Regions from separate parts of the Variovorax sp. GW822-FHT04E09 genome, predicted to be linked through region 1. Evidence: predicted binding sites of a transcription regulator. Region 1 holds the regulator's gene; the other holds the start of a gene.

Region 1 (10,573 bases):
ACGGTCTGCAGGTTGAACAGCACTTCGAGCATGTTGGTCGGCCCGTAGAGGTTGCCCATGGCGAGCGGGCCGCGCGGGTAGCCCAGGCCCAGCTGCACGGCGGTCTCGAGGTCGGCCGGCGTGCACACGCGCTGCTGGCACATGTCGGCGGCGATGTTGACGATGGCGCCGATCACGCGCTGCGTGACGAAGCCGCCGCTGTCGCGGATCACGCTCACGGCCTTGCCGTCGCGCGCGAAGAGGGCGTGCGCGGCGTCGCGCACGTCGCGGCGCGTGGCCGGGTTGGTGGCGAGCACGCGGCGCTTGGTGGCGGCGTCGTCGATCAGCATGTCGATGCCGACGGTGCGCGTGGCGTCCAACCGCTCGACCGCCGCGACCGTCGTCACGTCGAAGCCCAGCGGCGCGACCAGGATGATCGACTGCGGTGCGGGGGCGCTGCCGCTGTCGATCTGCGCACCCAGCGTGTTCACCAGGCGCAGCAGCTCGGCGCGGCGCGCGGCGCGCGGCGACACCCAGACCGCGGGCGTGCCTTCGATCACCGGCGCCGGCGCTTCGGGCGTTTGCTGCATCACGCCGTCTTCATAGCGGTAGAAGCCTTCGCCAGTCTTGCGGCCGAGTGCGCCGGCGGCCAGGCGCTGCGCGGTGATCACGCTCGGGCGGAAGCGCGGCTCTTCGAAGTACTGGTGGTAGATCGACTCCATCACCGGGTGCGACACGTCGAGCGCCGTGAGGTCGAGCAGCTCGAAGGGGCCGAGGCGAAAGCCTGCCTGGTCCTTCAGGATGCGGTCGATGGTGGCGAAGTCCGCCACGCCTTCGCCGACGATGCGCAGCGCCTCGGTGCCGTAGCCGCGGCCCGCGTGGTTGACGATGAAGCCGGGCGTGTCCTGCGCCTGCACGGCGCTGTGGCCCATCTGTGTGGCGTAGCCGGCCAGCTTCTGGCAGACCTCGGGCGAGGTCTTGAAGCCCGCCACCACCTCGACCACCTTCATCAGCGGCACGGGGTTGAAGAAGTGGAAGCCCGCGAAGCGCGCGGGGTGCTGCAGGCCGGCCGCGATGGCCGTGACCGACAGCGACGAGGTGTTGGTGACCAGCGTGGCCGTGGGCGCGACCACGTCCTCGAGCTCGCGAAACAGCGTGCGCTTGACCTCGAGGTTCTCGACCACGGCCTCGACCACGAGGTCGCAGCCTGCGAGCGCCTGCATGCCGTCGACCGCCTTCACGCGCGCCACGTAGGCGTCGCGCGTGGGGGCGTCGATCTTGCCCTTCTCGTGCAGCTTGTTCCATTGGGCGGCGAGGGCTTCGCGGCCACGCTCGGCGGCGCCTGCGAAGCTGTCGAGCAGCAGCACTTCGCTGCCGGCCTGGGCGGCGATCTGCGCGATGCCGCGCCCCATGGCGCCGGCGCCGATCACGCCGATTCGGGGGTAGTTCACTGTCATGGGATCAAGGTTCTCATGGGTTGGTGGGTGTCCGGGGCGGCCGCGCCGGCGCGGGTGCGCGACGCGGACGAAAGCTCCGATTTTGCAATCTCGCGGGAGGCCCGCGCCCCGGGTGTTACGCGGGGCATCGGATTCAGGCCGGGCGGCGGCTGCGGTCGATGGCGAAGCTCAGGCCCATGGCCAGCAGCATCAGTGCAAAACCGACCCGGCTCATCCACTCGGTGGCGTCGTTCGCCAGCAGCCAGCCGCCGAGTGCTGCGCCTAAGGCCTGGCCGATGTAGATGCCCGAGCTGTTGAGCGCCACCGAGCCCGGCGCCAGGGCGGGCGCCAGCCCCACGAGGCGCGCCTGCTGCGAGGAGTTGGTGGCAAAGCAGCCCAGGCCCCAGGGCACGAGCACCACCGCCAGCCACGCCAGCGTGCTGGCCAGCGGCCACAGCAGCAGGCTCAGCGCGATCAGCCCGGTCGTCAGCAGCACCATGCGCCCGGCGCCGACGCGGTCGATGTAGCGGCTCACCACCATGTTGCCCAGCAGGCCGAAGGCGCCGAACAGCGCCCACATCAGGCTCAGCGTATTGGCGTCGGCGCCGAAGCCCTGCTTGAGCAGCGGGCCGAAATAGCTGAACAGCACGAACTGGCCGACGCCCTGCAGCGCCGTGACCGACACGATGCCCATCAGTACCGGGCTGCGCAGCACGCGCGACCAGGCGGCGGCCGTGAGCGCGGCGGGCCGGATGCCGCTGGGCAGCGTGAGCCAGACCGAGGCGGCGCTCACGACGCTGAGCGCCGCGATGGCCATGAAGGCCATGCGCCAGCCCAGGTGGCCACCGATCAGCGCACCGATCGGCAGGCCCAGCACCGAGGCCACCGACCAGCCGAGAAAGACGAAGGTGACGGCGCGCCCGCGCTGCTCGGGCGGCACCAGCATGCCGGCGCAGGCCGCAGCCTGGGGCGTGAAGATGGCGGGCGCGATCACCGTCAGCATGCGCACCGGCAGCAACGCGCCGAAGCTGGGCACGAGCGCCGCGACCACGTGCCACGCGGCGTACCAGAGCAGAGTGAGGGCCAGCAGCTTGCGGCGGTCCCAGCCGGCGACCGCGGCGGCCAGCAGCGGGGCGCCCAGGCACATCACGAAGGCGGCTGCGCTGATCAGCTGGCCTGCGGTGGCGACTTGGACCGCCAGCGAGGCGCTGATCTCATTGAGGGTGCCCGGCACGACCATCACGCCCGTGCCGATCACGAAATTGCCGGCCAGCAGCGCCCAGAGCGCGCCTCGCTGCGGCGCGGGCCGGCTCATGCGCTCACCGCCGGACCTGCAGCGCGCCGGGGTTCACGATGTTCGTGGGGTTGCCCTTGATGAAGCTCACGACGTTGTCGAACGCCTGGCCGAAGTAGCTTTCGTAGCTTTCCTGCTCGACGTAGCCGATGTGCGGCGTGCAGATGCAGTTCTCGAGCCGCAGCAGCGCATGGCCCTGCAGCGGCGGTTCGCTCTCGAACACGTCGATGGCCGCCAGCCCGGGGCGGCCGCGGTTGAGCGCAGCCAGCAAGGCATCGGCCTCCACCAGCTCGGCGCGCGAGGTGTTGACGAACAGCGCCGTCGGCTTCATGCGCGAGAGGTCTTCGAGCTTGACGAGGCCCTGGGTGTCCTCGTTGAGCCGCAGGTGCACCGACAGCACGTCGGCGGCGGCAAAGAATTCGTGGCGGTTCTGTGCCACCTGGAAGCCGTCGGAGCGCGCCTTGGCGCAGCTGGCCTCGCGGCCCCAGATTACGACCTGCATGCCGAAGGCCTGCCCGTAGCGCGCCACCAGCTGGCCGATGCGGCCATAGCCCCAGATGCACAGCGTCTTGCCCTTGAGCACCGAGCCCACGCCGAAATTCGGCGGCATCGACGCCGACTTGAGGCCCGACTGCTGCCAGGCCCCGTGCTTGAGGTTGCTGATGTACTGCGGCAGGCGGCGCATGGCCGCCATGATCAGCGCCCAGGTGAGTTCGGCGGGCGCCTGCGGCGAGCCCGAGCCCTCGGCCACCGCCACACCGCGTTCGGTGCAGGCCGTGACGTCGATGTGGCCGCCGACGCGACCGGTCTGGGAAATCAGCTTGAGCTTGGGCAGCTTCTCGATGAGCTGGCGGGAGATCTGGCTGCGCTCGCGGATGAGCACGATGACGTCCGCATCCTTGAGGCGAACCGACAGTTGGCCGATGCCCTTGACCGTGTTGGTGTAGACCTTGGCGGCGTAAGCGTCCAGCTTGGCAGCGCACTGCAGCTTGCGCACGGCGTCCTGGTAGTCGTCGAGGATCACAATGTTCATGGCATGCCATTGTGCCTCGCAGCATCGGCACGTCGCACGTGTGAACGTTTGGATACCCGGCGCCGGATGGCGGCCGGAAGGCCCGTTTCAGGCCGATTCCAGTGAATCCGCCGTGCGCATGAGGGGCGCACAGAGTGCGCAGGCACGGCGGGTTCGTTGGCACTTTCTCAGTGCAGGTGGCTGGGGCGGGGCGTGCCGCTCCCGGTTTCCGCGGCTTCCAGTGCGGCGAGCCGGTCGAGTTCGGCGCACACGTCGGCCATGCGGCCGGAAATCACGACCCGGTTGGCGCAGCCGCGCTGCGAGCCTTGCCGGTCGACCACGCGGACCACGCGCAGCGGGCGGGCGGGCGTGGCGGCGGACGGTGACGCGGTCGGCGCCGGGCTGCCAGCGGTGCGCGCCGTGCAGGCCGGGCGAATGGCCACGTAGCGCAGGCCAGCGGCTGCATCGCCGCTCTCACCATGCGAGGGACGGCGGGCGGGCATCCAGCGGGTGGCCAGCGATTGCAGGGGCGACCAGAGGTCGGCGATGGCGAGGAGGGCGATTCCCATGTGAACTCCAAAAAAGTATGAGGTTGAACACAGGCAGGATTTCTTGAATCGGTCACGACAGGGTGATGGCGACTTCGCGCCATACGCCCGCCACCTGTCGCGGCCGGATGAGGTGCTGCTGCGTGTGGACAGCAGGCCCGGGGCCTACATCAGCATCGTGTTGCGGATGAGGCCGACCGCGAGGCCTTCGATCTCGAAGGGCTCGCCGGGCTGGACGATGATGGTCGGGTAGTCGGGGTTCTCGGCGTGCAGCTCGATCACCTGCTTGTTGCGCTTCAGGCGCTTCACGGTGACTTCTTCGCCCAGGCGTGCCACCACGATCTGGCCGTTGCGCGCTTCCTTCGTGGCCTGCACGGCGAGCAGGTCGCCGTCCATGATGCCGGCGTCGCGCATCGACATGCCGCGCACCTTGAGCAGGTAGTCGGGTTGGCGCTGGAAGAGCGTGTTCTCGACGTAGTAGGTCTGGTCGACGTGCTCTTGCGCGAGGATGGGCGAACCCGCCGCGACACGGCCGATGAGCGGCAGCGCGAGCTGGGCCATGCCGGGCAGCGAGAGCGAGAACTGGTTGCCTTCGCGGTGGCGCGTTTCGTGGAGCGAGCGCAGCGCATCGCCCTTGAGGCGGATGCCGCGCGAGGTGCCGCTGACGAGTTCGATCACGCCCTTGCGGGCCAGGGCCTGCAGGTGCTCCTCGGCGGCGTTGGCCGACTTGAAGCCCAGCTCGTTGGCGATTTCGGCGCGCGTGGGCGGCGCACCGGTGCGTGCGATGGCGCCCTGGATCAGGTCCAGGATCTGCTGCTGGCGGGCGGTAAGCTTCACTGCGAACTGCATAGTGGTTTCCTTGCGGCACTGGCTAGATATCCAGTACCTGTATTTTTAACCAGTTTTCAAAAGTTGACAAGCCATGACTCATTCCTCTTCGTCCGGGACGCGCCGCGTGGTGGTGCTGGGCACCGGCGGCACCATTGCCGGCAAGGCCGCCAGCAGCGGCGACAACATCGGCTACACCGCCGGGCAGGTGGGCGTGGCGGACCTGCTGGGCGGCATCGAAGCGCCGGCCGGCGTGACGCTGGTGGCGGAGCAGGTCGCGCAGCTCGACAGCAAGGACATGGACGCCGACACCTGGCGCCAGCTGGCCGCGCGCTGCGCACACTGGCTGGCGCAGTCGGACGTGGCCGGCATCGTGGTCACCCACGGCACCGACACGCTGGAAGAGACCGCCTTCTTCCTGCACGCCGTGCTCGCGCCGGCCAAGCCGGTGGTGCTGACCTGCGCGATGCGCCCGGCGACGGCCCTGTCGCCCGATGGTCCGCAGAACGTGCGCGACGCGCTCGCGGTGGCCTCGACGCCGGGCGCGCAGGGCGTGACGGTGGTGTGTGCGGGCACGATCCACAGCGGCCTCGATGTGCAGAAGGTGCACACCTACCGCCTCGATGCCTTCGCGTCGGGCGATGCGGGGCCGGTCGGCTATGTGGAGGAGGGCGAAGTGCGGCGCGTTGGTGCATGGCCGCAGGGGGCGCCGCTCGATGCGGCGCGGTTGGAGGCGGTGTCGAAGCCGTGGCCCCGCGTCGAGATCGTCATGAGCCACGCGGGCGCGAGCGGTGCGATCGTGGAGGCGTTGCTGCTCCCGTCGGCTGAGCCCTTGCGCGGGCTGGTCGTGGCCACGACCGGCAACGGCACCGTGCACCACGCGCTGGAAGGCGCGGCGCTGAAGGCGCAGGACGGCGGCGTGGCAGTGCTGCGCGCCACGCGCTGCACGAACGGACGCATCCTGCCGAAACCCGGTGACGGGCTGCGGGATGCGGGCGCACTCACGCCGGTGAAGGCGCGGGTTGCGCTGGTGCTGGAACTGTTGGGAGTGGCCGCCCTGCCGGAGTCGGAGGGCGGCTAGGAGAACGAGGCTGACGAATCAGCCGCTGGATCAGCTGTTCAGTGCGGCAAGCGCGCGCTGCGTGATCTCGTCGACCGTGCCCACGCCCTGGATGGCGCGGTACTTTGGCGCAGCGGCCGGATCGGTCTTGGCCCAGGCCGAGTAATAGTCGACCAGCGGACGGGTCTGCTGGCTGTAGACGTCGAGCCGCTTGCGCACGGTCTCTTCCTTGTCGTCTTCGCGCTGGATCAGCTCTTCACCGGTCACGTCGTCCTTGCCTTCCACCTTCGGCGGATTGAACTTGACGTGGTAGGTGCGGCCCGATGCCGGGTGCGAGCGGCGGCCGCTCATGCGTTCGATGATGTCGCCGAAGGGCACGTCGATCTCGAGCACGTAGTCGAGCTTGACGCCGGCCGCCTTCATGGCGTCGGCCTGTGGAATGGTGCGCGGGAAGCCGTCGAACAGGAAACCGCCGTTGCAGTCGGGCTGCGCGATGCGTTCCTTCACGAGGTTGATGATCAGGTCGTCGCTGACCAGTGCACCCGAATCCATGATCGTCTTGGCCTGCAGCCCGAGGGGGGTGCCTGCCTTGACCGCGGCGCGCAACATGTCGCCGGTCGAGATTTGGGGGATGCCATATTTCTGGCAGATGAAGGTCGCTTGCGTGCCTTTGCCTGCTCCGGGCGCGCCCAGCAAAATAAGTCTCATGGTGTCCTCGGAAGGTTCTTAGATTTTGTGTCGCGCCCCATGCGCACCCTCAGGCGCGCCGAGGCGGAATTGCATCGAGGATAGCATGCGTCCCCGTGACAAATTGCCGCCGTCTCCCTCGGGGCGGCCTGCAGCTCACGCAGGCGAGCCGGCCGCGAAGACGGCGCGCACGCGTGCCAGGTCTTCGGGCGTGTCGATCCCGGGGCCTGGGGCCACATCGCTGACATGCACCGCGATACGGTGTCCGTGCCACAGCGCACGCAATTGTTCGAGCGCCTCGGTGGCTTCGACAGGGGCGGGCGACAGCAACGGAAATTGCCGCACGAAGCCTGCGCGATAGCCGTAGATGCCGATGTGGCGCAGCGGTGCCGGGCTGGGCAGCACCGAAGGCGCCGCACCACCCGAGGAGCCGTCGCGCCACCAGGGGATCGGCGCGCGGCTGAAATAGAGCGCATGGCCTTGCGCATCGAGCACGGCCTTCACCACGTTCGGGTTCATGAAGTCGGCCAGCGAGTCGATCGCATGGACGGCGGTGCTCATCGCGGCCTGCGGGCGCGCGGCCAGCGTGGCGGCAACGGCGTCGATCAGCGCGGGGTCGATCAGCGGCTCGTCGCCCTGCACGTTGACGACGATCGCGTCACCGTCGAGTCCGAGCTGTTCGCAGGCTTCGGCCAGCCGGTCGGTGCCGCTGGGGTGGTCCTGGCGGGTGAGCAGGGCCTCGACGCCGTGCGCCTTGCAGGCGTCGATGATGGAAGCGTCATCGCCGGCCACCACCACGCGAAGGGCGCCGGACTGGCGGGCACGTTGCGCCACGCGCACGACCATGGGCAGGCCGGCGATATCGGCGAGCGGTTTGTTGGGAAGTCGCGTCGAAGCCAGCCGGGCCGGCACCAGAACGGTGAAGCTCACAGGCCCAGCTCTTCGTCGGACAGCGTGCGGGCCTCGTTCTCGAGCAGCACCGGGATGCCGTCGCGCACCGGGTAGGCCAGCCGCGCGCTGCGCGAGCAGAGTTCCTGCTTCTCGGCGTTCCAGGTCAGCGGGCCCTTGGTGACGGGGCAGACGAGCAGTTCAAGCAGCTTGGTATCCATCGAGCGATGATAGCTTTGCGTCGAGGGCGGCGAAGAACGCCGGCGAGGGTTCGAAGTGCAGTGGCACGGCGAGCGCGTGGGGCGCCTGCTGCCAGAGCTTGACGGCGTCTTTTTCCGTGCAGACGAGCGGCAGGGCGGGGTCGGCCGGGCGTTGCCAGCCAGTGAAATCGTGGTGGTCAGGCAGCGCGAGGGTGTCCGCGAGCGTCAGGCCGCGTGCGCGCAGCATCGTGAAGAAGGCCTCTGGCCGTGCAATGGCAGCGAGCGCGATCACGGGCTGGCCGGCGAGCGTGTCGAGTGGGATGCGTCGGCCGTCCTTCGCGAGGGCGTACGGCGCCAGTTCGCGGGTGGCGGTGTAGCCGTCGGCGAAGGCGGGCCGCTCGCCGCTGTGCAACAGCAGGTCGCAATGGCGCGGCCACGGCTCACGCAAGGGACCGGCGGGCAGCAGCCAGCCGTTGCCGACACCGCGGTCATCGAATACGCAGATCTCGATGTCGCGCGCCAGCGCCAGATGCTGCAGGCCGTCGTCGCTGACGATGACCTGCGTCGCAGGGTGCCGTTCGAGCAGGGCGCGTGCGGCCTCGATGCGCTGCCGGGCCACGAAGACCGGCGCGCCGGTGGCATGGTGGATCAGCGCGGGTTCGTCGCCGACGTCCTGCGGGTCGCTGTCAGCCTGGACTTCGCGGCAGTCGTCGGTGCGGCGGCCGTAGCCGCGCGACACCACGCCCACCCGCAGGCCACGCGCCTGAAGGTGGCGCACGACGGCCATCACGACCGGTGTCTTGCCGGCTCCACCCACGATCACATTGCCGACCACGATCACGGGTACCGGCACGCGTTCGGTTTTCTGCCAGCCCCATCGATAGAAGGCGCGCCGCAACGCGAAGAGGGCGCCGTAGACCTGCGACAGCGGCCACAGCAGGCAGGCCAGCGCACCGCGGCGCAGCCAGGCATCCTGCAGCCGCGCGCCGGTCGACACTCAGTGACCGGCCTGGGCCGTCGACTGGGCGGCGAAGGTGATCTGCATCAGGCCGGCACGGCGTGCGGCCTCCATCACCGTCACCACGGCCTGGTGCGGGCTGGCTGCGTCGGCGCTGATGATCACGACGCTGTCCTTGCCGCCGGTGGCGGCGGCGCCGAGCGCGGCGGCCACGGTGTCGACGCTGCGGTCCGCCAGCGGCGACTTGTTGATCACGTAGCGGCCGTCGGCCGACACCGCCACGATCACCTCTTTCGGGTAGTCGCGCTGGGCGTCGACGTCCGCGGTCGGCAGCCGCAGCTGCATCTCGGTGAACTTGCTGTAGGTGGTCGACAGCATCAGGAAGATCAGCACGACCAGCAGCACGTCGATGAACGGGATCAGGTTGATCTCCGGCTCGTCGCGCGCGCCGTGGCGAAACTGCATGCGGCCCCGAGTCATAGGCTCACCCCCAGGCTGCGCGCACTTCGTGTCGCTACGCCAACCCCCTTCCGGGGGCGACACCTGCGGCCCGGCGAAGCCGGTTCCGCGGTGTCCCTGGTGTGGCGGCCGTCGGTTGCTGCGATGGCCGTCATTTGCGAAGTGCGTTCAAGTGGCGCGCGAAGCGCTCGCCCGAGAGTTCGAGGTTCAGCAGGTACTCGTCGACGCGGCTGCGGAAATAACGCCAGAAGATCAGCGTGGGGATGGCCACGATCAGGCCGAAGGCCGTGTTGTACAGCGCGATCGAGATGCCGTGCGCCAGCTGCGCCGGGTTGCCCGAACCGACGGCACCGCTGCCGGGCGACTGCGAGCCGAAGATCTCGATCATGCCGATCACCGTGCCCAGCAGGCCGAGCAGCGGCGCCGCCGAGGCAATGGTGGCCAGCGCCGGCAGGTAGCGCTCCAGCTTGTGCGCCACGGTGCGGCCCGAGGCCTCCATGGCGGCGCGCAGGTCTTCTTCGGTGCAGCGCGGGTTGGCGTTCAGCGCGCGCAGGCCGGCGGCCAGCACCTGGCCGAGCATCGAGTTGCTTTCCAGTTTGGTCACGACATCGGGGCCGGGAACCGCGCCGCGCGACACGGTGATGGTCTCGTCCAGCAGCTTCGGCGGCAGGACCTTGACGGTCTTGAGGCTGGTGAAACGTTCAATGACCAGCGCGAGTGCGATGACCGAACAGGCGAGCAATGGCCAGATTGGCCAGCCCGCGGCAACAATGATGGAAAACAAGAAAATCCTCCGGCCCGTAGACTGCAAATGCGCGGCGATTATCCACCGAGCCACCATCGGCTCGCGGCTTGTTTGCGTGTCGGCAAGGACGCACAGATTCTGTGGATAACTTTGTGATTAACCCGTTGCGCAATGACTCCGAACCCGCATGGGACGGGCTTTCCGTTAGATCGATTGAATTTTGAGCAGCACTTTTTTTAATAAAATCAACAGCTTGCACGAGAACTCGTGCATCTGTTCCACCATACCCCTCCAAAGCGGGGGGCGCGGCGCCCGTTGTGGAAGAGTGGCGCTCGGCGGCGGAGGGGCGCGATGAGCTTCAGGGAGCCGAATGCCGCGCCCGGGCCGCGCGTGTGGGCCGTGGGCGCGCTGTGCCGCGCGGTGGCCGATGCGCTCGATGCGCGCTTCAACCCGGTCTCGGTGCGCGGGGAAATCTCCGG
Region 2 (10,573 bases), on a different contig from region 1:
CTGGCCCTTCCGCGTGACCCGGGAGCACGGCCACGACGACAGCAACGAACAGGATGACATCCGCGTTCAGGCGGCGCGCGTCATCCGGACGACGGCCGCGCACTGGTGGCCGCCGGAGCCCTGAACCGCCTTTTCATCCTTCTTCCCCCGGAGAACTGCAATGGACGACTTCAACCGTGGCGATGCGTTTGCGAACGAGCCCGAACCCGACTGGGACTCCCCCGCTTTCGAGAGGCAACGCCACCTTCTCATCGCGCTGTTTCCCGAGCCCGACGTGCAAGCGGCGATCGAAGCGCACCGCAAGGAATGGATCTGGCCCAAGGGCCACTACTTTCCTCGCAGCCCGCGACTGCACCTGACGCTCCACTGCTTCGGCGACCAGTCCAAGGAGGTCGAGAAACGCCTGCGTGAAGCGCTCGCCCAGGTTCGGGTCCGGCCCATGAGCCTCGTGCTGGACAGCTCGCGCACATGGCGCAACGACATCGCGGTGCTGCAGCCCGCCGAGCACGGCGCCTTGCGCACCCTGCATGCGGACATCGGCCGTGCCGTCCAGAAGGCGGGCATCGTCACGGAAACGCCGACGTTCACACCGCACATCACCATCGCCCGCCGCACCGAGGGCGCCGCCTACCCGATGCGCCTGCCGCCGATCCCGTGGCACGTGAGGAAATTCCTGCTCGTGCGCTCGTTCACTTCGCATCCCGTCGAGCACAAGGTGCTGGCCACCTACGAGGCCGACGAAGAAGACAAAGAAGACGCCGTCTGACAACGACGGGCCGGCTTTCGTGGCCTTATCGGGTGAGACAATTTTTGGCGCCCATCGAACCCACGCCACGCCCGCCGCATGCTGACACCACCCGATATCGCCCCCGACGCCGTTCAAGCGCGTCTCGCCGAAACCTACGGCCTGCAGGCGACACGCGCCGAATTCCTGCCGCTGGGCGCAGACGTCGATTCGGCCGCGTTCCGCATCGAGGCATCGGACGGCCGCGCCTATTTCCTTAAGCTGCGCCGCGGCGGCTTCACTCCCGCCGTGGTCGACGTGCCGGCCGTGCTGCACCACACCTATGGCATCGACGCCGTGATGGCCCCGCTGCTCACGCGCACGCGGCGGCTCAGCGTGCAGGACCATGGCTTCGACTGGGCGCTCTACCCTTTCTTCGACGGCGCTGACGGCTTCACGCGCACGCCGACCGACCGGCAATGGACCGCACTCGGCACCGCGCTGAACGCCATCCACCGCACCGAGCTGCCCGAATCGCTGCGGGCGGGCCTGCCACGCGAAAGCTATTCGCACCACTGGCGCGAAGGCGTGCGCCGCTACCAGCGCCGCTTCATCAACGGCGTGGCGGGCGACGATCTGGTGAAGCGCTTTCTGGCCTTCTGGGACGTGCACGACGAAGAGATCGATTCGATCGTCTACCGCAGCGAGCAGCTTGCCTCGATCCTGCTCGAGAAGTCGCTGCCGCAGGTGCTGTGCCACGCCGACCTGCACGCGGGCAACGTGCTGCTGGGCGACGACGACCGCCTGTGCATCGTCGACTGGGACACGCTGATCCTCGCGCCGAAGGAGCGCGACCTGATGTTCATCGGCGGCGGGGTCGGCGGCGTGTGGAACCAGCCGCGCGAAGAAGCGCTGTTCTTCCAGGGCTACGGCACGAGCGAGGCGGTCGACACGCTCGCCCTCGCCTACTACCGCCACGAACGCATCGTGCGCGACCTGCTCGAGTTCTGCGACCAGATGTTCGACCCGCAGGCCAGCCGTGAAGATCGCGAGGAAGGCCTGCGCCAGATGGCGAGCCAGTTCGAGCCGGGCAACGTGGTCGCCGTCGCGCACCGCGACTACGACGCCATCACCTGAAGCACCTGAAGGGCGCGGGTCAGATCAGCAAGTCCTGCGCGTCGTCCTCGAAGCCCGCCACGGGCTGTGCCTTGGCCAGCGCCAGCCACACCGAAAAAGGAATGCGCTCGAAGGCGCGGTGCACCGCGGCGCGCGCCACCACGAGGCGTTCGCCCTCGAGCACCATCACGCCGCATTCGGCTGGGATCTCGTCGGGCGACGCGATGCAGCGGCCCTTGGCGTCGTTGCCCAGCACGTACCAGCATTCGCCGCCCAGGTCGAGATAAGCCGCGCGCTTGTCGGGCTTGCGCAGGTCGCCCAGCAGGTCGGCGCGGCTGACTTTCACCTCGTGCACGATCGGGTGCGCATAGGCCTCGACGCTGGTGTTGCGGATCGAGAAGACATCGGGCCGCGCCATGCACCAGCGCGGCTTGCCGCCCTCTTCCAGCGGCGGCAGCCGGGCGCGCAGGCCCAGGCCGCGCCAGGCGATGCGGCCGCCGCGCGTCATCTCGCGCGCCACGCGCTCCACCAGCGCCTCGTGCGGCGACAGCGCCGCGCGGTTGACCGTGAGCGTGGTGGCGATGCGCGCAATGCCCGCGTCGGTCACGCGCAGCGTCTCGTGGCCCAGCGCGCTGCGCACGCGTTCGAGAAAACCGCCCGCGAGCAGTTCGACCTCGATGGTGTCGCAGCAGGGCCAGCCGGCCGAGCGGTAGATCTCGCGCAGCCGCCGTGCGTGCGGCTTTCCGAAGGGCACGGCCGTCTGCAGGGGCGGCGGGTCGCTCACCGGCGGCGGAAAACCGGGGTCCGTCACCGGGGGCATGACCGGCGGCGGATCGCCCTCGGGCGGCCGCACGGGCGGCGGCGGTGGCGGCATGGGCACATCGGGCGCGGGCGGCGGCGGGCCGATCGGCGTGGCGACGACCTCATCGGCAAGGGCAAATGCGGCGGTTGCGGCGAGTGCGGACATGGGAGGAACAGGTTAGCGAAAAGTGAGGGGCGGCGCGAGGCATGGAACGATCGGTTGCATTCGCAATGCCTCAGTGGAAGTCGCGGCTGGTGTTGCTCTGCGCCAGCCGGCCCAGCAGCGGCGTGAGGTCCTTGAAGCCGGTGGCGATCAGGTGCTGCACCTTGCCGCCGCTGTCGTCGTCGCGCTGCCAGGTGCCCTGCACCGCGAGCAGGTGCGACTTGAGCAGCGGCTCGCGCCAGGCCTCGATGACGTGGCTCCACACGATCACGTTGACGTTGCCGGTCTCGTCCTCCAGCGTGACGAAGATGGTGCCGTTGGCGGTGCCGGGCCGCTGCCGGCCCTTGACGATGCCGCAGGCGCGCACGGTCTGGCCACTGCGCGCGGCGCGCAACTCCACCGCGCTCAGGAGCCGCATGCGCGCCAGGCGCGGGCGCAGCAGCGCGAGCGGATGGCGGCGCAGCGTGAGGCCCAGCGCCGCGTAGTCGCCGACGATTTCCTCGCCCTCGGGTGCGGCGGGCAGCAGCAGCGCCTGTTCGTGGATCGGCACGCCCTTGAGCAGGGCCGACGAGCGGTGCTGCGCAGTGGCATCCCACACCTGCTGGCGCCGATGCCCCGAGAGCGACATCAGCGCATCGGCCGCGGCGAGCGCGGCCATGTCCTTGCCTTCGAGTTCGGCGCGCAGGGCCAAATCTTCGGTGCTGCTGAAAGGCGCTTGCGCGCGCGCTGCGAGCAGGCGCCTGGCGCCGGCTTCGCTGAGGCTCAGGACCCGGTTCAGGCCCAGCCGCACCGCCGGCTGGTTCTCGTTGCCCAGGCGCTCGGCGTAGCGCGTGTCGGTGCCTGGCGGCATGCGCGGCGCATCGGGCGCGCGGGCTTCGAGCGTGGTGTCGATCTCGCTGCACGTGACGTCGACCGGCCGCACCTCGACCCCATGGCGGCGCGCGTCCTGCACCAGCTGCGAGGGGCTGTAGAAGCCCATCGGCTGCGAGTCGAGCAAGGCGGCGAGGAAGCAGGCGGGCTCGTAGTTCTTGAGCCAGCTGCTGATGGTGACCAGCAGCGCGAAGCTCGCGGCGTGGCTTTCGGGGAAGCCGTAGTCGCCGAAGCCGAGGATCTGCTTGAAGATGGCTTCGGCGAACTCCTTCGGGTACTTGTTGTCCACCATCCCATCCACGAGCTTCGCGTGAAACTTGTCGAGGCCGCCCTTGCGCTTCCACGCGGCCATGGCACGACGCAACTGATCGGCTTCGTCTGCGCTGAACTTCGCCGCGATCATGGCGATCTGCATCACCTGCTCCTGGAAGATCGGAATGCCCAGCGTGCGTTCCAGCGCCGGCTTCAGTTCGTCTTTTTCATAGAGGATCGGCAAGCCCTTGCGCACCCGCTCGCGCTGCTTCAGGTACGGATGCACCATGCCCCCCTGGATCGGCCCGGGCCGCACGATCGCGACCTCGATCACCAGGTCTTCATAGGTGCGCGGCTTCAGGCGCGGCAGCATCGACATCTGCGCCCGGCTCTCGATCTGGAACACGCCGATGGTGTCGGCGTCGCAGATCATGTCGAACACCTTCGGGTCATCGTTGGGGATGTGGTGCATTTCCATCATCGAACCCCGCCAGCGGTTCATGTGGTCGAGCCCGCGGCGGATGGCACTGAGCATGCCCAGCGCGAGCACGTCGACCTTGAGCATGCCCATGGCCTCGAGGTCGTCTTTTTCCCACTGGATGACGGAGCGGTCTTTCATCGACGCCTTCTCGACCGGCACCAGCCGCGTGAGCCTGGTGTGCGTGAGCACGAAGCCGCCGACGTGCTGGCTCAGGTGGCGCGGAAAGCCCTTGAGCTTTTGCGTGTGCTCGATCCACTGCATCAGCTTGAGCCGGTCTTCCTTCACGCCGACGCGCGCGGCGGCCTTGTCGAGCTGCTCGCCGAGCACGGTGTCGTCGAACCAGTAATGGTCCTTGGCGAACTCGTCGACCAGCCGTTCGTCGATGCCGATGGCCTTGCCGACGTCGCGCAAGGCGCTGCGCGAGCGGTAGCAGATGACGACAGCGGCGATGGCGGCGCGCTCGCGGCCGTACTTTTCGTAGATGTACTGGATGACTTCTTCGCGCCGCTGGTGCTCGAAGTCGACGTCGATGTCGGGCGGTTCCTTGCGGTGGCGGCTCAGGAAGCGCTCGAACAGCAGGTGGCCTTTGTCGGGGTTGATCGCGGTGATGCCGAGGCAGTAGCAGACCGCCGAGTTGGCCGAGGAGCCGCGGCCCTGGCAGAGGATGTTCTTCGACTTGGCAAAACGCACGATGTCTTCCACCGTGAGAAAGAACATCTCGTATTCGAGCTCAAGGATGAGGCTCAGCTCTTTCTGCACTTGGCGGCAGACAGCCTCAGGAATGCCCGAGGCATATCTTTCGAGCGGATATTGCTTGAGTGCCCCCTCCCACGTCTTGCGCACCAGCGTCTGCGCCGCGGTCTCGCTGCTGCCCACGGTCTCCAGCGGGTATTTGTAGGTCTCGCGGATCACCTCGGGATCGAAACGGCACCGCTGCGCCACCTCCAGCGTGTTCGCCAGCATCGCGGGCAGGTACAGCTCGGCCAGCCGCACCCGCTGACGCAGGTGCCGCTCGGCGTTCGACTGCAGTGCAAAGCCGCACTCGGCCACCGTGCGGCCTTCGCGCACGGCCGTGAGCACGTCGTGCAGCGGCTTGCGGCCGCGCGCGTGCATGTGCACATCGCCGGCCGCGACCAGCGGCACGCCGGCCTGCTCGCCCGCCTGCATCAGCGTGACGAGCCAGAGGTCGTCGTCGAGTTCGTTGAACAGCTCCACGGCCAGCCAGAGGTTGTCGCCGTACAGCGCCCTGGCCGCCGCCAGGTCGTCCTGCACGGTGGCCGCATCCGGCATGCCGCCCGGCGGACGGTGCGGCACGAAGAGGACCTGGCAGCGCTGCAGCGAGGCCACGTCGCTCGTGTCCCAATCAACGCGGTACTCGCCCTTGGGCAGCTCGGTGTTGCGCGCGGCGGTGATGAACTCGCAGAGGTTGCCCCAGCCCTCGGTGTCGTTCGCGATCACCACGAGCTTGAAACGCTCGAAGCGGAACTCGCTGCCGAACAGCAGGCGGAATTCGGGGTGGCGCGGAATCGGCGGCTCGTCCGGGTGTTCGCGCTCGTAGGTGTCCAGCTTGGCGGGCAGATCGCGCAACGCGACATGCGCGCGCACGATGCCGGCCACCGAGCATTCGTCGGTGATGGCCAGCGCTGCGTAGCCGAGGTGGTAGGCGCGCTCGACCACCTCTTCGGACGTCGAGGCGCCGCGCTGGAAGCTGAAGTTCGTGAGGCAGTGCAGCTCGGCATAGCCGGGCAGGCCCGGCGCCGGGCGCAGCCGCTGCGGCAGCACATGCACCTTGGCAGGCTGGCGCTTGCGTTCCTCCTTGCCGCTCAGGTCAGGCATAGAAGCCTTGCAAATACCAGCGCACCTCGCCCGACGAAAAGCGCGTGGCGGGCCGCTCGCGAAAGATCCACACCAGGCCGGCCTCGGGGCTTTCGGCCACGTAGTAGTCGCGCATCGCGGGCTGGCCGCCGTCTTCTTCACCGCCCCACCAGCCGGCCTCCACGCGCTGCGGCCCGACCAGCTTGCGCAGCGGCCCGCAGTAGCACGGGCGCTCGCCGTCCATCTCGAGCCGCAAGGGCTCGGGCAGCAGCCAGGGCGGGTAGATCGCATCGGGCTGCGAGGCGGCGTCCTTGCGGGCCTTGTCGGGCGCCGGGGTTTTCTCTTTCTGCAGCGCGGGCCGCCACCGCTGCTGGCGCTCGGGCCGGTGGTCGGCCTGCGCGAGCGGCACCAGCACCTGGTCGGCGCCGAGCCGCACGCTGAGCCGTTCGACCATCTCGTGCAGCTTGTCGCCCTTGCGGTTGTCTTCCGGCAGGAAGCTGGTGCTGGCGCCGGCCAGCGGATCGGTTTCGAGCGTGCGCAGCTTCAGCCAGCTCGCGGGCGCGGCCAGCGTGGTGAGCGCGAGTTTTTCGGACAGCAGGCGGCGCAGGTGCGCCATGTCCTGCGTGGGCTCTGCCGTGCGCACGGTGAGCTGCTGGTGCGGCGGCAGGGTCACGCCGTTGAGGCGCCGCAGGTCGAGCGTCCATTGCAGCTCGAGCGCACGCGCGCCGCGCTGGCGGGCGCGCAGCCAGATCTGCAGCGCCGACAGCAGGCGGTTGGTCGACCACATGAGCTCGGGCCCGGTCTCGGCCAGCGCGGGCAGTTCGAGCTTCTGCTCGAACACGTCGGGCAGCGTGAGCCAGGCGTGGCTTTCGGGACGCAGGCCCCAGGCGATGTCGAGCGCCTCGCGCAGCCCGGCGCCGAAGCGGCGCGCCAGCCCGCCGCGCGGCAGCGCCGCCACCTCGCCCCAGGTGCGGCAGCCCAGGCGCGCGAGCAGGTCGAGGTGGCCTTGCGCGGCCGTCAGCGTGTCCAGCGGCAGGCCGGCCGGCACGTCGGCGGGCCGGTGCTCGTTGCGCGCGAACAGGCGCAGCCGCGCCAGCGCGATCAGGCTGGTGGCGCCCTGCGCGCCGCGCATGCGCGCGTCGGGCGCGGGGTTGAGGGCCAGCAGCTGGCGCATCAGCGGCGCGCGCCCGCCCCACAGACGCTCGCAGGCCGAAACCTCGAGCATCAGCGCCTCGTCCTGCCAGGCGACGTGCGGCGTGAACTGCAGCGCCCACCAGCCCAGAGCCTCGGGCGGGGGCATGTCGGGGGCGTCGGCTTCTTCGGACTCAGACGACCACTGCAAGGCGATCCAGTGCATCCGGGCCTCCTTTCCATGCGTCGATGCGCACCACCGTGGCCGACGGCGCGGCGGCCGGTGCCACGGGCGGCTGCAGGCGCAGCTGGCGCCGCACGCGGGCGGCAGCCAGCAGCGCGCTCATGCGGGCATTGCGCGCCGGCACCCGCACCGGCGCGGCCAACGGCGGCCCCCGGCGCTTGAGCAGGTGCAGCGCGATCTGCGCCGGGTCGTCCGGGCAGCGCTCGGCGCGCAGGCGCAGGCGCGCGGGCGAAGCCGACAGCGCCACCGACTCGGGCCGGCACACGAACAGCAGCACCTCGTGCTGCGCGGCCGCCAGCTGCAGCCGCCGCAGCTCGCCCACGCGGGCCTGCGGCAGCCAGGCGACGACGGCGGCGATCTCGGCGCAGCGCAGCGCCTGCTCGCAGGCCCACAGCCGCGCGGCCGGGGCGTCGCTGCGCACGCACATCAGCGCCTCCACCGGCAAGCCCTGCGCCGCCAGCGCGGTGCCGCAGGGCTCGTAGGGCGCGCCGACCAGCACCACCGGCCCGCCGCGCGCTTCCACGGCCTGCGCCAGCGCGGGCAGCAGCAGGCGCCAGACATGGGCCTCGGGCGTGGCCTGCAGCAGCTCCGTCATCGCGCCCACGGGCCAGCCGCCGCCGGGCAACTCGGCGTCGAGCGCGGCATGCCCGGTGGCCACGACCTGCGCGTCGGCCAGGCCGAGTTCGTCGGCGTGCCAGACGCCGCGGCCCGCGGCGGTGGAAAAGGAGTCGAGGAAAGGGAGGCCCATGATTGCAGTTGTTAACTGTATTTTTATACAGTATTCCCCAGGTCGCAACCAGCGATCGATTTACCTGCGAAGGCCCGCGCCTTAAGATCGGTTTATTAACAATTAGTGACCATGAGACACAAAATGATTCACCTGCGGTTTCTGGCCCTCGCCGCGCTCGTCTTCGCAGGGGTGCCCGCCTCGGCCCAGCCCGCCAAGCCGCTCCTGATCGGCCAGACCTACGTGCAGACCGGCCCGCTCGCGTCGCTGTCGACCGAGCCGCTGGTCGGCATCCGAGCCATGTTCACCGCGCTGAACGCGAGCGGCGGCGTCAACGGCCGCCCGGTCGAGCTGCGCCAGCTCGACGACGCCTACGACCCCGCCAAGGGCGCCGAGAACGTCAAGACCTTCGCGCGCGACGGCGCCGTGGGCGTGCTGATGCCCATCGGCACCTCGTCGGCGGTCGGCGCGCTGAAGGCGGCCAACGAGCTGAAGATTCCCGTCGTCGGCCCCTACACGGGCGCGGGCCCGGTGGTGAAGTTCAGCGAGTTCGGCTTTCCGGTGCGCATCAGCTTCGACGAGGAATACAGCCGCATCGTGAACCACCTGTTCACCATCGGCCTGTCGCGCATCGCCTTCGCGCACAACGACAACCCCGGCGCGCGCTCGGCGATGGAAAGCACGCAGAAGTTCATTGCGGAGCGCGGCGACAAGATGGTCGGCAGCGTGGCCATCAAGAACGACGGCTCCGACGCGGCCGAGCGCGCCGCCGAGCTGGCCAAGCTCAAGCCCAAGGCCGTGGTGCTGTCGGCCACCAACGACGTGGCGGCGAAGTTCATCGCGGCCTACCGCGCGACCGGCGGCGAGACGGCGTTCTATTCGTTCTCCTTCCTGAACGGACAGAAGCTGTTCCAGGACATCAGGAAGGACGCGGCCGGCGTGGTCATCTCGCAGGTCGTGCCCTACCCGTGGAACAGCGCGATGCCGGTGATTGCCGAGTACCAGGCGGCGATGAAGAAGATCGGCATGACCGAGTTCAGCTACGCCAGCCTGGAGGGCTACGTCACGGCCAAGGTCATGGTCGAAGGCCTGAAGCGCGCAGGCGCCAACCCCACGCCCGAGTCGCTGCAGAAGGGCCTGGAGTCATTCAAGACGCTGGACCTCGGCGGCATCGCCGTGTCGTACCGGCCCGGCGAGCACCGCGGGCTGACCTTCTCGGAACTGTCGATGCTCAAGGCCGACGGGCGCTACCTGCGCTGAGCCCTTCCGCCCGCCGGCCTCGCGGGCGCAGAATTTCGTTCGTGACGACGCCCCTCACGAACGCACACCCTTACGCCCTCACGCGCGCCCGGTTGCTCCGACTGGGCGCAGCCCTGTGCGCGGGCGTCGCGCTCCCCTCCTTCGCCCAGCAGCCACCCCGCAGGCCCGCGATGCAGATGACCACCCGCCCCATTCCCTCCACGAAGGAAGCCCTGCCGGTCGTCGGCTGCGGCACCTGGATCGGCTTCGACCGGCGCCCCGGCACCGACGAATACGGGCGCCTGCCCGGCGTGCTCGACACGCTCTTCGCGGCCGGCGGCACGGTGATCGACAGCTCGCCGATGTACGGCCGCTCCGAGGAAACCACCGGCGAACTGCTGGCCGCGGCGAAGCCGGGCGCCAGGCCCTTCCTCGCGACCAAGGTCTGGACCTCGGGCCGCGAGGCCGGCATCGCGCAGATGGAACAGTCGTTCACTCGGCTGCGCACGCAGCAGATCGACCTGATGCAGGTGCACAACCTCGTCGACTGGCGCACCCACCTCGCCACGCTGCGCGGCTGGAAGGAGAAGGGCCGCGTGCGCTACATCGGCATCACCCACTACACCGCCTCGGCCTACGACGAGGTCGAAGCGGTGCTGCGCGCCGAGACGCTCGACTTTGTGCAGATCAACTACTCGCTCGATGCGCGCGATGCCGAACAGCGCCTGCTGCCGCTCGCCGCCGAGCGCGGCGTGGCGGTGATCGTCAACATGCCCTTCGGCGGCGGTGGCTTGCTGCGCCGCCTGCGCGACAAGCCGCTGCCCGCCTGGGCCGGCGAGATCGGCTGCACGAGCTGGGCGCAGGTGCTGCTGAAGTTCGTTCTGAGCCATCCGGCCGTGACCTGCACGATCCCGGGCACGGGCCGCGCCGAGCACATGGCCGACAACGCCGCGGCCGGCGCCGGCACCTTCCCCGATGCCGCCTTCTGGCGCCGCGAGGCCTCTTCTATT

The links. Region 1 encodes LexA, which represses DNA repair genes until DNA is damaged. Its sites were predicted from a motif close to ACTGTATNNNNATACAGT; they were not measured.
Region 2: imuA (translesion DNA synthesis-associated protein ImuA) is a predicted target of LexA. The motif match lies at 8,360-8,377, and genes of this name have one in related genera.

Annotation. Positions count from the first base shown of each region.
Region 1 covers NZ_JBXAMR010000001.1:287,076-297,648, forward strand. The annotation lists gene AC1RL8_RS01385 (3-hydroxyacyl-CoA dehydrogenase) at 1-1,436, opposite strand, end outside; gene AC1RL8_RS01390 (MFS transporter) at 1,570-2,730, opposite strand; gene AC1RL8_RS01395 (D-2-hydroxyacid dehydrogenase family protein) at 2,735-3,742, opposite strand; gene AC1RL8_RS01400 (hypothetical protein) at 3,910-4,290, opposite strand; gene lexA (transcriptional repressor LexA) at 4,435-5,118, opposite strand; gene AC1RL8_RS01410 (asparaginase) at 5,192-6,178, shown strand; gene adk (adenylate kinase) at 6,209-6,865, opposite strand; gene kdsB (3-deoxy-manno-octulosonate cytidylyltransferase) at 7,001-7,774, opposite strand; gene AC1RL8_RS01425 (Trm112 family protein) at 7,771-7,953, opposite strand; gene lpxK (tetraacyldisaccharide 4'-kinase) at 7,934-8,929, opposite strand; gene AC1RL8_RS01435 (ExbD/TolR family protein) at 8,930-9,355, opposite strand; gene AC1RL8_RS01440 (MotA/TolQ/ExbB proton channel family protein) at 9,501-10,133, opposite strand; gene xseA (exodeoxyribonuclease VII large subunit) at 10,446-10,573, shown strand, end outside.
Region 2 covers NZ_JBXAMR010000002.1:937,534-948,106, reverse strand. The annotation lists gene AC1RL8_RS11810 (hypothetical protein) at 1-124, shown strand, start outside; gene thpR (RNA 2',3'-cyclic phosphodiesterase) at 161-766, shown strand; gene AC1RL8_RS11800 (phosphotransferase enzyme family protein) at 845-1,861, shown strand; gene AC1RL8_RS11795 (hypothetical protein) at 1,881-2,807, opposite strand; gene AC1RL8_RS11790 (error-prone DNA polymerase) at 2,878-6,243, opposite strand; gene AC1RL8_RS11785 (Y-family DNA polymerase) at 6,236-7,579, opposite strand; gene imuA (translesion DNA synthesis-associated protein ImuA) at 7,548-8,345, opposite strand; gene AC1RL8_RS11775 (ABC transporter substrate-binding protein) at 8,457-9,584, shown strand; gene AC1RL8_RS11770 (aldo/keto reductase) at 9,755-10,573, shown strand, end outside; gene AC1RL8_RS11765 (Bug family tripartite tricarboxylate transporter substrate binding protein) at 10,569-10,573, opposite strand, start outside.